Regions from separate parts of the Bartonella japonica genome, predicted to be linked through region 2. Evidence: predicted binding sites of a transcription regulator. Region 2 holds the regulator's gene; the other holds the start of a gene.
The links. The regulator HrcA, encoded in region 2, represses chaperone genes, less so after heat shock. The targets are predictions, from matches to a motif close to GTTAGCACTCNCNNNNNGNGAGTGCTAAC.

Region 1 (6,780 bases), on a different contig from region 2:
CACAACCATCACCCCCTATTTCACAAACAATGGCTTCCCCTTCTCCTTCGCATCACAAAAAAAAACCATAAACAATATAACGCAAAATCCACCGCACATCCCCTCCTTACCCTCACAAAAGGATCAGAAAGCCCCTCACAAAAGAATAAATGAGCAGTCTCATTCTCTTTATCAGCTCTCAATGCAGCCAACAATTCTTGCATTGAAATAGCACATAAGAAATATTTTGCATCCTTATCTTAAATGATTTTATCTATACACAAATTCCTCTTATAACATGCAAGGGAATTGTTTTGATTACTTCATAAAAAAGAACTTGCAATGAGAGAACCTTTTTTATTCATATTTCTCATTTACTACACAAATAATACGCAAAATAATGAATGATCATTATAAATCAATTTATTGTTAAAGAAAGAAAGTTTTTTATCCCCCTCCTCTGCCACCTAAGCTTTTTTAACGAATTCCGACTTTAAGCCCATTTGACCAATCCCAGGAATTTTACAGTCAATATTATGATCTCCATCAACCAGACGAATATTCTTCACCTTTGTACCACTCTTTAAAACGGATGAAGTACCTTTGACTTTAAGATCTTTCATCACGATAACACTATCCCCATTCGTTAATACCTGCCCATTGGCATCATAAACAATATCAGAAGGAGAAGGATCTTCGTTCTTTTGTGCCCACTCATGTGCGCATTCAGGACATACAAAATTTTCACCATCTTCATAAGTATAGAGTCCACCACAGTGAGGACATTTGGGATACTGGTTCATACATTCCCTCTTTTGTTCAAGAAAAAACATTCATACAAGTGGTCATAGAGCAAGAAGTGCAAATTGTCTATGATTTAGAAAAAATACTGAACCTATACAGCGCGCGCTCTTAGAATTTTTAGATACAAAGTCATTATGCATGACCTTATATTGTTTTATAAAGATAATTTACTGTTTTGTATATTGCATGAGCGTCCCGAATACGGAAGTTTTTTTCATTTTCCTTTTATTATGGATCAATCAAAACCATTCCCTTGTACATTAATTATAAGTGAGATCAGTGCATGGATAAGAATTGTTTGAAATAAGTAAAAATACCTCTTATTATGAACTGTCTCAATGCAAAAGTTATCAAACAACATTGGAATTTTGCACATAGAATGAGAGCACCGAATTTTAGAAGCAAGAGCAACACTTTTAAAATACCAACACCAAAACATTCTTAAAAAAAAATGCCTTCATAAAACACTCATTCAGCAAAAGAGTAAAAAACAAATCAATTTGATCTACCTTTATGAAAACAGTCTAACAATCCACTCTATTCACTTCACCATCAGCTATTTCACCATCAACTATTAGAGATGCGAGAGCATCTTTTTGGAAAGTTTCTGCAATCATTATTTCTGTTGTGATAAGAAGGCTTGCAATAAAAGAAATATTCTGAAGAGCAGAACGCACAACCTTCACAGGGTCAACAATTCCCAAAGCAATCAAATCACCAAATTCACCCGTTGCAGTGTTGTAACCAAAGGTATCCGTATTATTTTCCAATACCTTTCCAACAATAATCGCTGCTTCTTCACCAGCATTTGTCACAATTTTTGATTCACCAGCATTTGTCGTAATTTGACGCGCTGGTGCTTACTGTGCCCGACAAACGATAGAAAATACCCCGCTTGGTGCCAAAGAAAATCTATAATATAGAAAAGCGCATAAAAAAAACGGACCAAATTGGTCCGTTTCCTTTTATCTTTATAAAAGGGCTTAGAAATCCATTCCGCCCATTCCACCCATTCCGCCACCAGGCATTGGAGGCATTGGAGTATCTTTCTTTGGAGTTTCTGCAACCATAGCTTCTGTTGTGATAAGAAGGCTTGCAATAGAAGCAGCATTCTGAAGAGCAGAACGCACAACCTTCACAGGGTCAACAATTCCCAAAGCAATCAAATCACCAAATTCACCCGTTGCAGTGTTGTAACCAAAGGTATCCGTATTATTTTCCAATACCTTTCCAACAATAATCGCTGCTTCTTCACCAGCATTTGTCGCAATTTGACGCGCTGGTGCTTGCAAAGCCCTACGAACGATACTAATTCCTGCCTCTTGGTCAGGGTTGTTTCCTTTAACAGTCAAAGCACTTGCCGCACGCAACAACGCAGTCCCACCACCAGCAACAATACCTTCTTCAACTGCAGCACGTGTTGCATTCAAAGCATCATCAACACGGTCTTTCTTTTCTTTCACTTCAACTTCTGTAGCACCACCAACACGAATAACAGCGACACCTCCAGCAAGTTTAGCAAGTCTTTCTTGCAATTTTTCTCGGTCATAGTCAGAAGTGGTTTCTTCAATCTGCGCTTTAATTTGGCTTACGCGTGCATTAATTTCAGCCTTTTGTCCAGCACCATCAATAATCGTTGTGTTTTCTTTAGAAATATTGACTTTCTTTGCACGTCCCAGCATATCCAAAGTGACATTTTCAAGTTTAATGCCAACATCTTCAGAAATAACCTGACCGGATGTCAAGATTGCAATATCCTCAAGCATTGCTTTACGACGATCACCAAATCCTGGAGCTTTCACAGCAGCAATTTTCAAACCACCGCGCAACTTATTGACAACGAGCGTTGCCAAAGCTTCGCCTTCCACATCTTCAGCAATAATAAGAAGCGGTTTGCCAGATTGAACAACAGCTTCAAGCACTGGAAGAAGAGATTGTAAATTAGACAATTTCTTTTCATGAATGAGGATGTAAGGATCGTCGAGATCAGCCACCATTTTATCAGCATTTGTGACAAAGTAAGGAGAAAGATATCCACGATCGAACTGCATTCCTTCCACAACTTCGAGTTCCGTTTCAGCAGTTTTTGCTTCTTCCACGGTAATGACACCTTCATTGCCAACTTTTTCCATGGCATCAGCAATCATCTTACCGATTTCTTCAGCGCCATTAGCGGAAATAGTTCCCACTTGTGCAATTTCTGCTGAAGTTTGGATTTTTTTTGCTTTTTTGAAGAGATTTGCGACCACTTCATCAACAGCAGCATCGATCCCACGTTTAAGATCCATTGGGTTCATGCCCGCAGCAACAGCTTTTACGCCTTCTTGTACGATAGCTTGTCCCAAAACAGTTGCAGTTGTTGTTCCATCACCAGCAATATCATTCGTTTTGGAAGCAACTTCGCGCAACATTTGTGCGCCCATATTTTCAAACTTATCTTCGAGTTCGATTTCCTTTGCAACAGATACACCATCTTTTGTGATGCGAGGAGCACCAAATGATTTATCGATCACTACATTACGACCTTTAGGGCCCAAAGTTACCTTAACAGCGTTAGCAAGGATATCGACACCGCGCAATAAACGCTCACGCGCTTCACGGCCAAACTTGACTTCTTTAGCAGCCATTTAATTTCTCCTTGGAGTTATCTCAAATAATACAAAATGAAAAATTGAAAGACTAAATTAGCCCAAAATTCCCATAATGTCAGATTCTTTCATGATTAAGAGGTCTTCCCCATTAATCTTCACTTCGGTTCCAGACCATTTCCCAAACAAGATACGATCCCCTGTTTTGACTTCTAAAGGCACGCGCTTTCCGTTATCATCGAGAGCGCCATTACCAACAGCAATAATTTCACCTTCTTGAGGTTTTTCTTTTGCTGTATCAGGGATGATTATCCCACCAGCAGTTTTACTTTCAGATTCAACCCGACGAACAACGACACGATCGTGAAGTGGGCGGAATTGTATATTAGCCATGTTTAAATCCTTAAAACTTAATATAACCGAATTAATCTTAAGTTCTTGCTAGCACTCTCTAACAACGAGTGCTAAAACCTCCTAAGATATAAAGGCCCTACTTCTCAATGTCAAGGATTGCACTAAAATAATTTATCTCTTGAAACTACAAAGTCTTGCCTCTTTTTTCTATTTTGCGTTATCTATCTTTTATTAACCCGTGAACATAAAAGGATCTTAACATGGTTGAAACACGACAGGAAACGGATAGCTTTGGAACTATTTCGGTACGTAAAGACCGTTATTGGGGTGCACAAACTGAACGTTCTCTGCATAATTTTAATATTGGCAGTGAAAAACAACCCCTTACCATCATTTATGCCTTAAGTCTTATTAAAAAGGCTGCAGCTGTTGTTAATATGGAAAAAGGAAAGCTCCCACAAAACATCGGGCAAGCAATTATTACAGCAGCTGACGAAGTGCTCTCAGGTGCCTTCGATACGCATTTTCCCCTTTCTGTTTGGCAAACGGGTTCTGGCACGCAAAGCAATATGAATGTCAATGAAGTGATCGCCAACCATGCCTGCATGCTTTTGGGAGGAAAACTAGGCAGTAAAACACCTGTTCATCCCAATGACCATGTCAATATGAGCCAATCATCAAACGATTCTTTTCCCACAGCGCTTCACATTGCCACCACACTGCAAACATACCAACATTTATTTCCTATTCTTGAAGCCCTGATTTCCACTTTAAGAAAAAAAGAAGAAGAATTTTCCGATATTATTAAAATCGGACGAACCCACACGCAAGATGCAACTCCTTTAACTTTAGCACAAGAATTTTCAGGCTACCGCGCCGCATTAGAAGCCAATCGCCAACGTATCGAAACGGCACTTCTCGATGTACAAATGCTTGCCCAAGGAGGAACAGCAGTTGGAACAGGACTCAATGCGCCGAAAGGTTTTGATGTTGCCTTTGCACAAACAATCAGCGACTTCACAGGGATAAGCTTTAAGACTGCCAGCAATAAATTTGAGGCACTTGCCCATCATGGTGCCCTTGCACATTTCCATGGAAGTCTCAATGCATTAGCTGCCGATTTATTTAAAATCGCCAATGACATTCGGTTTTTAGGATCGGGACCACGTTCAGGATTAGGAGAACTAAGCTTGCCTGAAAATGAACCAGGATCTTCTATTATGCCAGGCAAGGTTAATCCTACTCAATGTGAAGCAATGACAATGGTTGCCTGCCAAGTCTTTGGCAACCACACCAGTGTGACATTTGCGGCAAGCCAAGGGCATTTTGAGCTCAATGTTTATAAACCTGTTATTGGTTATAATGTTTTGCAATCCATTACGCTTCTTGGTGATTGCATGCGTTCTTTTGATCTCCACTGCCTTCAAGGCTTAAGTGCTAATCGAATCCATATTCATTCTCTCATGGAGCGCTCTTTAATGCTTGTGACAGCACTTGCGCCGGAAATTGGCTATGAAAAAGCTGCCGAAATTGCCAAAGCAGCGCATAAAAATGATACAACTTTACGCGTTGAAGCATTAAAAGCGGGAGTTTCCGGAGAAGATTATGACCGGCTGGTTGATCCTAAAAAGATGATCCACCCTCAATAAGCGCATAAACAACGCACAATAGATTTCTTGAAGACAAGATTTCTTGAAGACAGAGCTTAAAAATATCGGACCATTCCGCGGTCCGATTGTTCTTGTGCATGAAACAATTTGTGCTCTTCTTTTACAAAGATAAGTGGAATACCACTGCATGCAAAACAGAGAGAATTTCTAGACATATTACGGAATCTTAAACATATTCATGCAGAGAGCTTGCATATCGCTCAGAATAAAGCTGTAAAATTGCTCTCACCATTCCTTCCCCCAATAAACGCACCACGAACCGTGCTCTATTCTCGAAAAAATACGGATACTTTGCTTTGTGCTCATGCTCTGATCAAAAAGATCACAATAGGTAAAATCATCTACTTTTCAATGCAAAATCTAGAAATTTGCGTGCCTACTTGAGGTAAATGCACACACAACTACAACTGTAATCATACAAGATTCGGCGTCTTTATTCCCTCATAATCAAGATTGCAACACTCCCCCGTAATCATAACATAACGCGTAAAAACGCCCATATCCACGCCAATGGTATTGAACAATTGCAACTATTTTCCCTATCATCGCAAAGAGATTTAACCAAAATAACACAACCCATAAACTATCCTTTTCGCGGATATGATGAGATGTGCAAACTTTTTCGCAGATATAGTGAGAGCCTGTTCCAAAACTTTCTTCACTACAAAAGATTACTTTTCCAGAATCCAAAAGCAATCCCCAAAACGTCTACCCCGTTGGTGTTTCAAAACAATTTACCCTTTTTCTCAGCGACCAGATCCATAGCACACGCTGTTGACAGAGCTCTACACAATAGCTGACGATCCTTTTTAATCAGACACGTGTATATTTAACCACATCGCCAACGCTAAAAAATGCCTTATGTAATATAAAAATGCTTTATGTAATAATATCGGGATGTTCACGACCTAATTGCTGTTGTAGATTCAACAATTTCAGTATCGCCTTTTGTAAAGGTTGGAGAACTTCTTGCGGCGCTTGATGATGTTTGCGTGAATCCCCTTCATACTGCTCAAAATAAAGCCGTAAAGTTGCTCCCACCGTTCCTGTCCCTGATAAACGCACCACAAACCGTGCTCCATTTTCGAAAAAAATACGAATACCTTGCTTTGTGCTTATGCTTTGATCAACAGGATCGCAATAGATAAAATCATCTGCTTTTTCGACACGAAATCCAGAAATTTGCGTGCCCGTTTGGGGTAAATGTGTACGCAATTGTTCGATGATCGCATAAGCTTTTGATGTTTCCACTTCCTCATAATCATAACGTAACGTGTAAAAACGTCCATATTGACTCCAATGGTGTTGAACGATTTGTGCAACAGTTTTCCCTGTCACAGCTAAAAGGTTTAACCAAAATAACACAGCCCATAAACCGTCCTTTT
Region 2 (6,780 bases):
TTGTGTGCTGATTCAGCACCAGGAATTGCATGATTTGAGATTTCATAAGCGGGAAGTCCATGCTGTGCAGTTATTTCTTGAGTAAGATGATACATGTCTGCTGCGAGTTCTGAAGTGGGAAGGATAAGCCTTCCTGCGGCATAAAGCCGTTTAAAAGCTGTTCCTTCTTCGATAGTCAGTTGGTAAAGAGAAAGGTGGTCTGCAGCCAATTCAATTGCTTGAAAAAGTTCGTATTTCCATTGTTCGAGTGTTTGTTCGGGACGGGCATAGATTAAGTCAAAAGATAAACGGGGAAAAATCTCCCGCGCTAAAGCAATAGCGTGAAGAGCTTGTTTTACATCGTGGAGACGGCCAAGTTGTCGCAGTGCTTTATCATTGAGTGCTTGTACACCGAGGGACAAACGGTTAACGCCTGCTGCACGATATCCACGAAAGCGTTCTGCTTCCACACTTGATGGGTTTGCTTCCAGCGTAATTTCAACTTTATTATCAACTGTCCACTTTTTTGCAAGTGTTTGCAACAAGGCATCAACAGTCTGAGGTGTCATAAGAGAAGGTGTTCCTCCACCAATAAAAATACTCGTAATATGGCGTGGACCTATTTTATGATACTGTGTTTCTATTTCGCGTTTAAAGGCGGTTACAAAACGTGGTTGATCAACGCCATGGACACGAACATGTGAGTTAAAATCACAATAAGGACATTTTGCAGCGCAAAAGGGCCAATGAATGTAAATACCAAAAGGTTCATTCATGACAGTGTCAAAAGGTTTTCTGCTAAAAGTTTGAAAGCACGTGCACGATGTGAAAGAGGTGTTTTATCATTGAGTTTCCATCCATGTTTTTGCTCTGTCGACATTTCGCCAAAGGTGTTGACATATCCATCTGGTAAAAAAATTGGATCAAAACCAAAACCTTTGTTTCCACGTGGAGGCCAAACGAATATACCTTCAACGCTGCCGTGGAAATAATCTGCATGAGCATCGGGCCATGCAATACAGATGACTGATATAAAACGGCATTTTCGTTGGCTTTTTTCATGAGCTCCAATTTTTTGGAGTTCATCTTCTATTTTTTGCATTGCTTTTGGAAAGTCACGTGTTCCATCGGGTTGAACTGCCCAATCAGCTGTATAAACGCCTGGCGCTCCATTCAACGCATCTACTTCCAAGCCTGAATCATCAGAAAGAGCAGGAATTCCTGTATTTTTTGCTGCTGAAAAAGCTTTTATGTAGGCATTTTCTTCAAATGTTATTCCTGTTTCTTGTGGTTCTGGCAATCCGAGCTCTTTTGCTGATTGGATTGTTAAACCGAAAGGAGAGACCAAAGTGGTAATTTCATGCAATTTACCGGTGTTATGTGTAGCAATGACGAGTTTTTTGTCTGTTATGCTTCTCATATACATTTCTCCAGAAATGAAAGGGGGTCTATACTAAAAAACCAGCTTAAACATTCAATACGGGTTTTGCCAGATTTTATGTAATACAATCTTTGCAATTTTTTTGGATATTGATTGATATTTCACTTAAATGAAACCTTTCATATTTTGTAAGGAAAATAATTGAAAAGATATATACGTGGTTCTTTGTCTTTGATGATAGCATTTTTTATGATAAATACATAATATGCTTTCGCACTGCTTTAGATTATTTGACCGTACCTTGGCAGAACTTATATAAGAAGAGAGTATTTTTAAAGTAGTGAAATAATTATAATGAAGTATAGACCTATTGACGATGCACTAAAATATCTTGATAAACGTTCACGTGATATTTTTCGCCATATTGTTGAGGCTTATCTTAATGATGGTGAACCTGTGGGTTCACGAAATCTTTCACGGCTTTTGCAACAGACATTATCACCTGCGACAATTCGTAATGTCATGAGTGATCTCGAACATCTCGGTTTGATTTATGCTCCTCATGTATCTGCTGGGCGTATGCCTACACAATCAGGCTTACGATTTTTTGTTGATGCATTTATGGAAGCCGGTGAATTGCCAAATGAAGAACGCGAAAATATTGCAATACAAGTCAAGGAAGCTGGCCATGCGCAGTCAGTAGAACATTTTTTCATTCAGGCAAGCCGAGTTCTTTCAGATCTTTCACGTGGGGCAGGGCTTGTTTTAGCAGCAAAACACGAAGGAACATTGAAGCATATTGAATTTGTACGCCTTGATGGAGAACATGCTCTTGCTGTCTTAGTGACTCAACAAGGTGAGGTTGAAAACCGTATTATTCATTTACCAGAAGGGGTTACCCATGCACAATTGACAGAGGCAACGAATTTTCTCAATGCCCATATTCAGGGGCGTACGTTGAGTGAAGCTAAAGAAGAAATTGCACGTTTATGCTCAGAAACACGCGCTGCACTCGATCATTTGTCTCATCATCTTGTTGAAACAGGATTAGCTCTTTGGGGTGGAGAAGATGCTGATCATAAAATACACCTTATTGTACGTGGGCGAAGTAATTTACTTGAAGATGTGAAGGTAGAAGAGGATTTAGAGCGTCTACGACACTTGTTTGATGATTTAGAAACACGTGAAAGTATGGCGCAGTTACTTGATTTAGCAGATGAAGGGTCTGGAGTTCGTATTTTTATTGGTTCGGAAAATAAGTTATTTTCACTTTCTGGTTCTTCTTTAGTGGTTGCGCCTTATCGTGATTCAAAGCAAAGAGTCATTGGTGCTTTAGGAGTTATTGGTCCTACACGCCTTAATTATGCGAGAATTGTTCCCATGGTTGATTACACCGCTCAACTTGTGTCACAACTCTTGCGTTAAAATGATAAGGTAGATATTTATCCTATAGATATGCATTCTATTAAAATACGTAAAGCCCCCTTGATTTTTGTATCTAAAATTTCAATATCGAGAATAACAAATCTTATGAAGGAATAGAATTTTTATGTCTGATGAAAAAAACAAATTTACTGACGCTTCATTTGAAAATTGCGATTTGAAAAATCCAGCTGATCGTGATGCGCTTAAACAGGCTGCTGATGAATTTTTAAAAACACGTGAAGCAGAGGCACGTGCAGAAGTTGAAGAAGAAGGCAATGAGTCTATTGATCCTTTAACTGCTTTGCAGGCTGAAAATAAAGAATTAAAAGATCAACTTTTACGTCTTGCTGCAGATATGGAAAATCTTCGACGTCGTACTGCGCGTGATGTGGCGGATGCGAAGACCTATTCAATCGCTAATTTTGCACGGGATATGTTATCTGTTTCTGATAATCTTAATCGTGCTTTGGAAGCTATTCCAGAAGAGGAAAAAGAGAATGATTCTGGCTTGAAAACATTAGCTGAGGGTGTGGAAATGACGGAGCGTGCAATGATGGCAGCTCTAGAGCGCCATGGAGTGCAAAAAATTTACCCAGAAGGGCAAAAATTTGATCCTCATTTTCATCAAGCAATGTTTGAAATCCCTAATTCCGAGGTACCAGATAATACCGTTCAGCAAGTTGTTCAGGCGGGTTATATTATCGGTGAACGTGTTTTGCGTCCCGCTATAGTTGGTGTCGCCAAAGGGGGAATGAAAGAATCTTCTGTCGCGTCTGATTCTGCTTGAAATATACAATAGCGATACGAACGCAAAAATATAACATCACAACAACTCAATTTTATGAGCTATTTGACTAAAGGGAATTATAAAGGGTTGTTACGGCACCCTTTTATCTTTGAAGTTTCCAGTTCCCTTTTACAATATATGAGGCATAACTTAAGGGAGATGGCGATAATAATAAAACAAAATGATCAATCTCAAAAGGAGGAAATAAAAAATTACCTCGAGAAAAGAGATAAGAAGAAAGATCATCAGGCTTAATATTAAGCAGTCGTGCAAGAGTAATATGCGGAATAAATTGTTTTTTATCAGGGGGTAACCCTAAGCTGTTTCGAATATATTGCATTTTTTCGTGTAAAAGATTGAGGCTTTCACAAGGTTCAATGCGGACAACAAGAGAATATGGAATATTTTTTGAACTAAAAACTTCAAAACCTTTTGTTCGTAATACAAAAGGAGGGAGTTTTATCGTATCAAAGGCACATATAAGTTTATCAGCTACAGCGCTTTCAACTTCACCAAAAAAAGATAAAGTGACATGAAAATTTTTCGGATTAATCCATTGTGCATTTGGTAAACCATTTTGTAGCGATGTGAGCGCTTCTGTTATTTGTTGAGGAGTTTGAAGAGCACTAAACAAACGATACATGATATCTCCTTAGAGTGAAAAGATGCTAACGCAAACATAATGGTGAACGAGTTGAAAATGCAGTGTACCATTACAGGTAAGGCAATCATGCAGAAAAATAATATCTAAAAAATATTTTGCTCTATAATGATGAATTGAATTCACAAAGCTTATGAATCTTAAAAAAATAGTTATGATGCACTAAAAGTTGTATTTTTAGGTGTTACTTCACAAGAATATGCAGAAAAGGTTGATTATAATTTTATCTATAAACATCATAAATACAGTTTAAGATGAAGAAAGTTGATGAATTTCTCATTGTGAGGTCTTTTTACTTTTTCTAAATGAGCTTAAAGGCGAACATATATAATCAAGGGATAAATTTTTCTCTTTTTTGTAAATATTATTCACATATGTTCAGTGCGATAACAACAACACACAGCAGAAAATATTCAAATTTGTTGCACACAGCTGGTAATAAAAGCAAACACAAATATTATGCATGATACAATTTCTATGAGCACTTACATTTAACTAATAACTAGAATGCCAATCCATAATAGATATGAGAATTGATAAGTTTAATAGCAAATCATTGATTTATAATGGTAATTTATTGTTTTTATATTGAGTTTTAGCTGCGAATATTGTAAGTTTGTTTCGTTTCAAGTCTGTTTATATTGAATCAAAAACTATTCGCTTATACGTTGTAAGTATGGCTATATCGTGGGTAAAAACTGTTTAAAAAATGACTAAAAGACTTCTTATGGATCGTCTAAATTCAAGGGGTTATTACACTAGCATGAGCTGGAAGATATGATAATGATACTAGCATGTTGCTCCGAAAAATAGCCAGTCAAAATAATAATGGCAAGAAATTCTTCCTTATTTTAAGAGTAATCATAGCTTTTTGAAAGTAAGAAACTTTAGTTCTCCTCTCCAAATTTATTATTAATGAGTTTTTCAAGAGCATCGAGTGCGTCAGTTGCTTCTGGTCCTGAAACGCGAATAGTAAGATTGCACCCAGGTGAAGCCGCTAACATCATAAGCCCCATGATTGATGATCCACCAACGATTTTTCCATCTTTTTCAACTTCAACAATGGCGTCAAAATTGTCAACAATTTGGACAAATTTTGCAGAAGCGCGCGCATGCAACCCACGCTTATTAGAAATATTGAAATGACGACTTAGTATAGAGGGAAGAGGGGACTTGGAAAGCATGAGTGTTAATTATCCGCTATATAATCATATTGGCACATTAATATATTTACGTCCTGCTTCTTGTGCTATTCTTAAAGCTTCTGTTAATGAAATATCAGGGCACTGGCGAATAGAAATCAATTTAATGAGCATAGGTAGGTTGACACCTGCAATCATTTCGACCCGTCCTTTTTCAATAGCAGGGACGGCTATATTTGACGGAGTTCCACCGAACACATCTGTTAATATAATGACACCATTATTTGTATCTGTAGAGGAGACAGCGGACATAATATCACCTCGTCGCTGATCCATATCATCATCGGGGTAGATACATATTGTTTCAAATTTTTCTTGCGTTCCAACAACATGTTCTACAGCATGTAAAAATTCGACAGCTAACTCACCGTGCGTTACAAGCACGAGTCCAATCATTACACAAACTCCTGTTAACTCAATATCTGACCATATCGGTAGAAAGTATATTTTACAAAGCTTTGTCTTGCTGCCAAGAAAAATTTGCAAAAAAAAAGCAAAAATAATGATTTTTTTATCTTTAGAAAAAAATTAAACAGATTTGCGCCATATTTTTCTAAAAAAGAATGCTTCAATAGCCTGACAAATGGCTGTACAATCGGCTTCACGAAGGCTAGGGAGTTTTAAAAGAGGGATGTGTATATCTGCAAACTGAAAAGTTTGTCCTGTGGAAAAACGTTCATATTCAGAGCCAAGTGTAATAACGCAATCGATGATTGTATGTTTTTCAAACCCTATCATATATAGTCCCACACCGCGAATCTCGATACCTCCATCTAAACCTTCTGGAGTATATCCGTGAAGTTTTCCATTTTCTATACAGAGCATTGTATAATCGTCACTAATAAGTTTTGCTTCACGTTTTGACCACTCGGCACGGTCAAGTAAAGCAAGGGTAAGGGTTGATTTTCCTGAACCAGAAGGGCCTATAATCAACAGTCCCTTCCCCCCTATTTGAAGGCAATTTGCGTGTAATATTTTATTTTTTGTTTTCATGCCTTTTGCTTTGGGTAAAAGGTTTATTTAGCGAAGGGAAGCATAATAATAAAACGCGCACCAGTTTTACTGTTTTCAAGTTCAGGGTCAATAATATTTTCGGCAGTAATTGTTCCATTATGAGCTTCGATGATCTGCCGACTAATAGAAAGTCCGAGTCCTGAATTTTGTCCAAAAGCATCTTCGTTTGGTCGATCAGTATAGAAGCGTTCAAAAATGTGTTCAATATTTTCTGAACGAATACCAGGACCATTGTCTTCAACGGTTAAGATCAGAGTTGAAGCATGACTTTTCATAGTGATATGAATTTTTCCATTATCATGGGGGATGAAGGAGCGTGCATTTTCAATAA

Region 1: the regulator HrcA is predicted to act here: its motif matches at 3,812-3,840, upstream of groES (co-chaperone GroES).

The regions. Positions count from the first base shown of each region.
Region 1 is NZ_JBEPLT010000018.1:5,230-12,009, reverse strand. Features, by position in the region: gene ABID39_RS06870 (zinc ribbon domain-containing protein YjdM) at 447-782, opposite strand; partial or broken gene ABID39_RS06865 (hypothetical protein) at 1,308-1,643, opposite strand; gene groL (chaperonin GroEL) at 1,767-3,410, opposite strand; gene groES (co-chaperone GroES) at 3,468-3,764, opposite strand; gene fumC (class II fumarate hydratase) at 3,986-5,374, shown strand; gene ABID39_RS06845 (hypothetical protein) at 5,843-6,085, opposite strand; gene ABID39_RS06840 (alpha-D-glucose phosphate-specific phosphoglucomutase) at 6,275-6,780, opposite strand, start outside.
Region 2 is NZ_JBEPLT010000001.1:269,886-276,665, forward strand. Features, by position in the region: gene hemW (radical SAM family heme chaperone HemW) at 1-755, opposite strand, end outside; gene rdgB (RdgB/HAM1 family non-canonical purine NTP pyrophosphatase) at 752-1,399, opposite strand; gene hrcA (heat-inducible transcriptional repressor HrcA) at 1,715-2,785, shown strand; gene grpE (nucleotide exchange factor GrpE) at 2,910-3,572, shown strand; gene thpR (RNA 2',3'-cyclic phosphodiesterase) at 3,676-4,215, opposite strand; gene ABID39_RS01195 (HPr family phosphocarrier protein) at 5,121-5,417, opposite strand; gene ABID39_RS01200 (PTS sugar transporter subunit IIA) at 5,442-5,831, opposite strand; gene ABID39_RS01205 (HPr kinase/phosphatase C-terminal domain-containing protein) at 5,964-6,428, opposite strand; gene ABID39_RS01210 (sensor histidine kinase) at 6,452-6,780, opposite strand, start outside.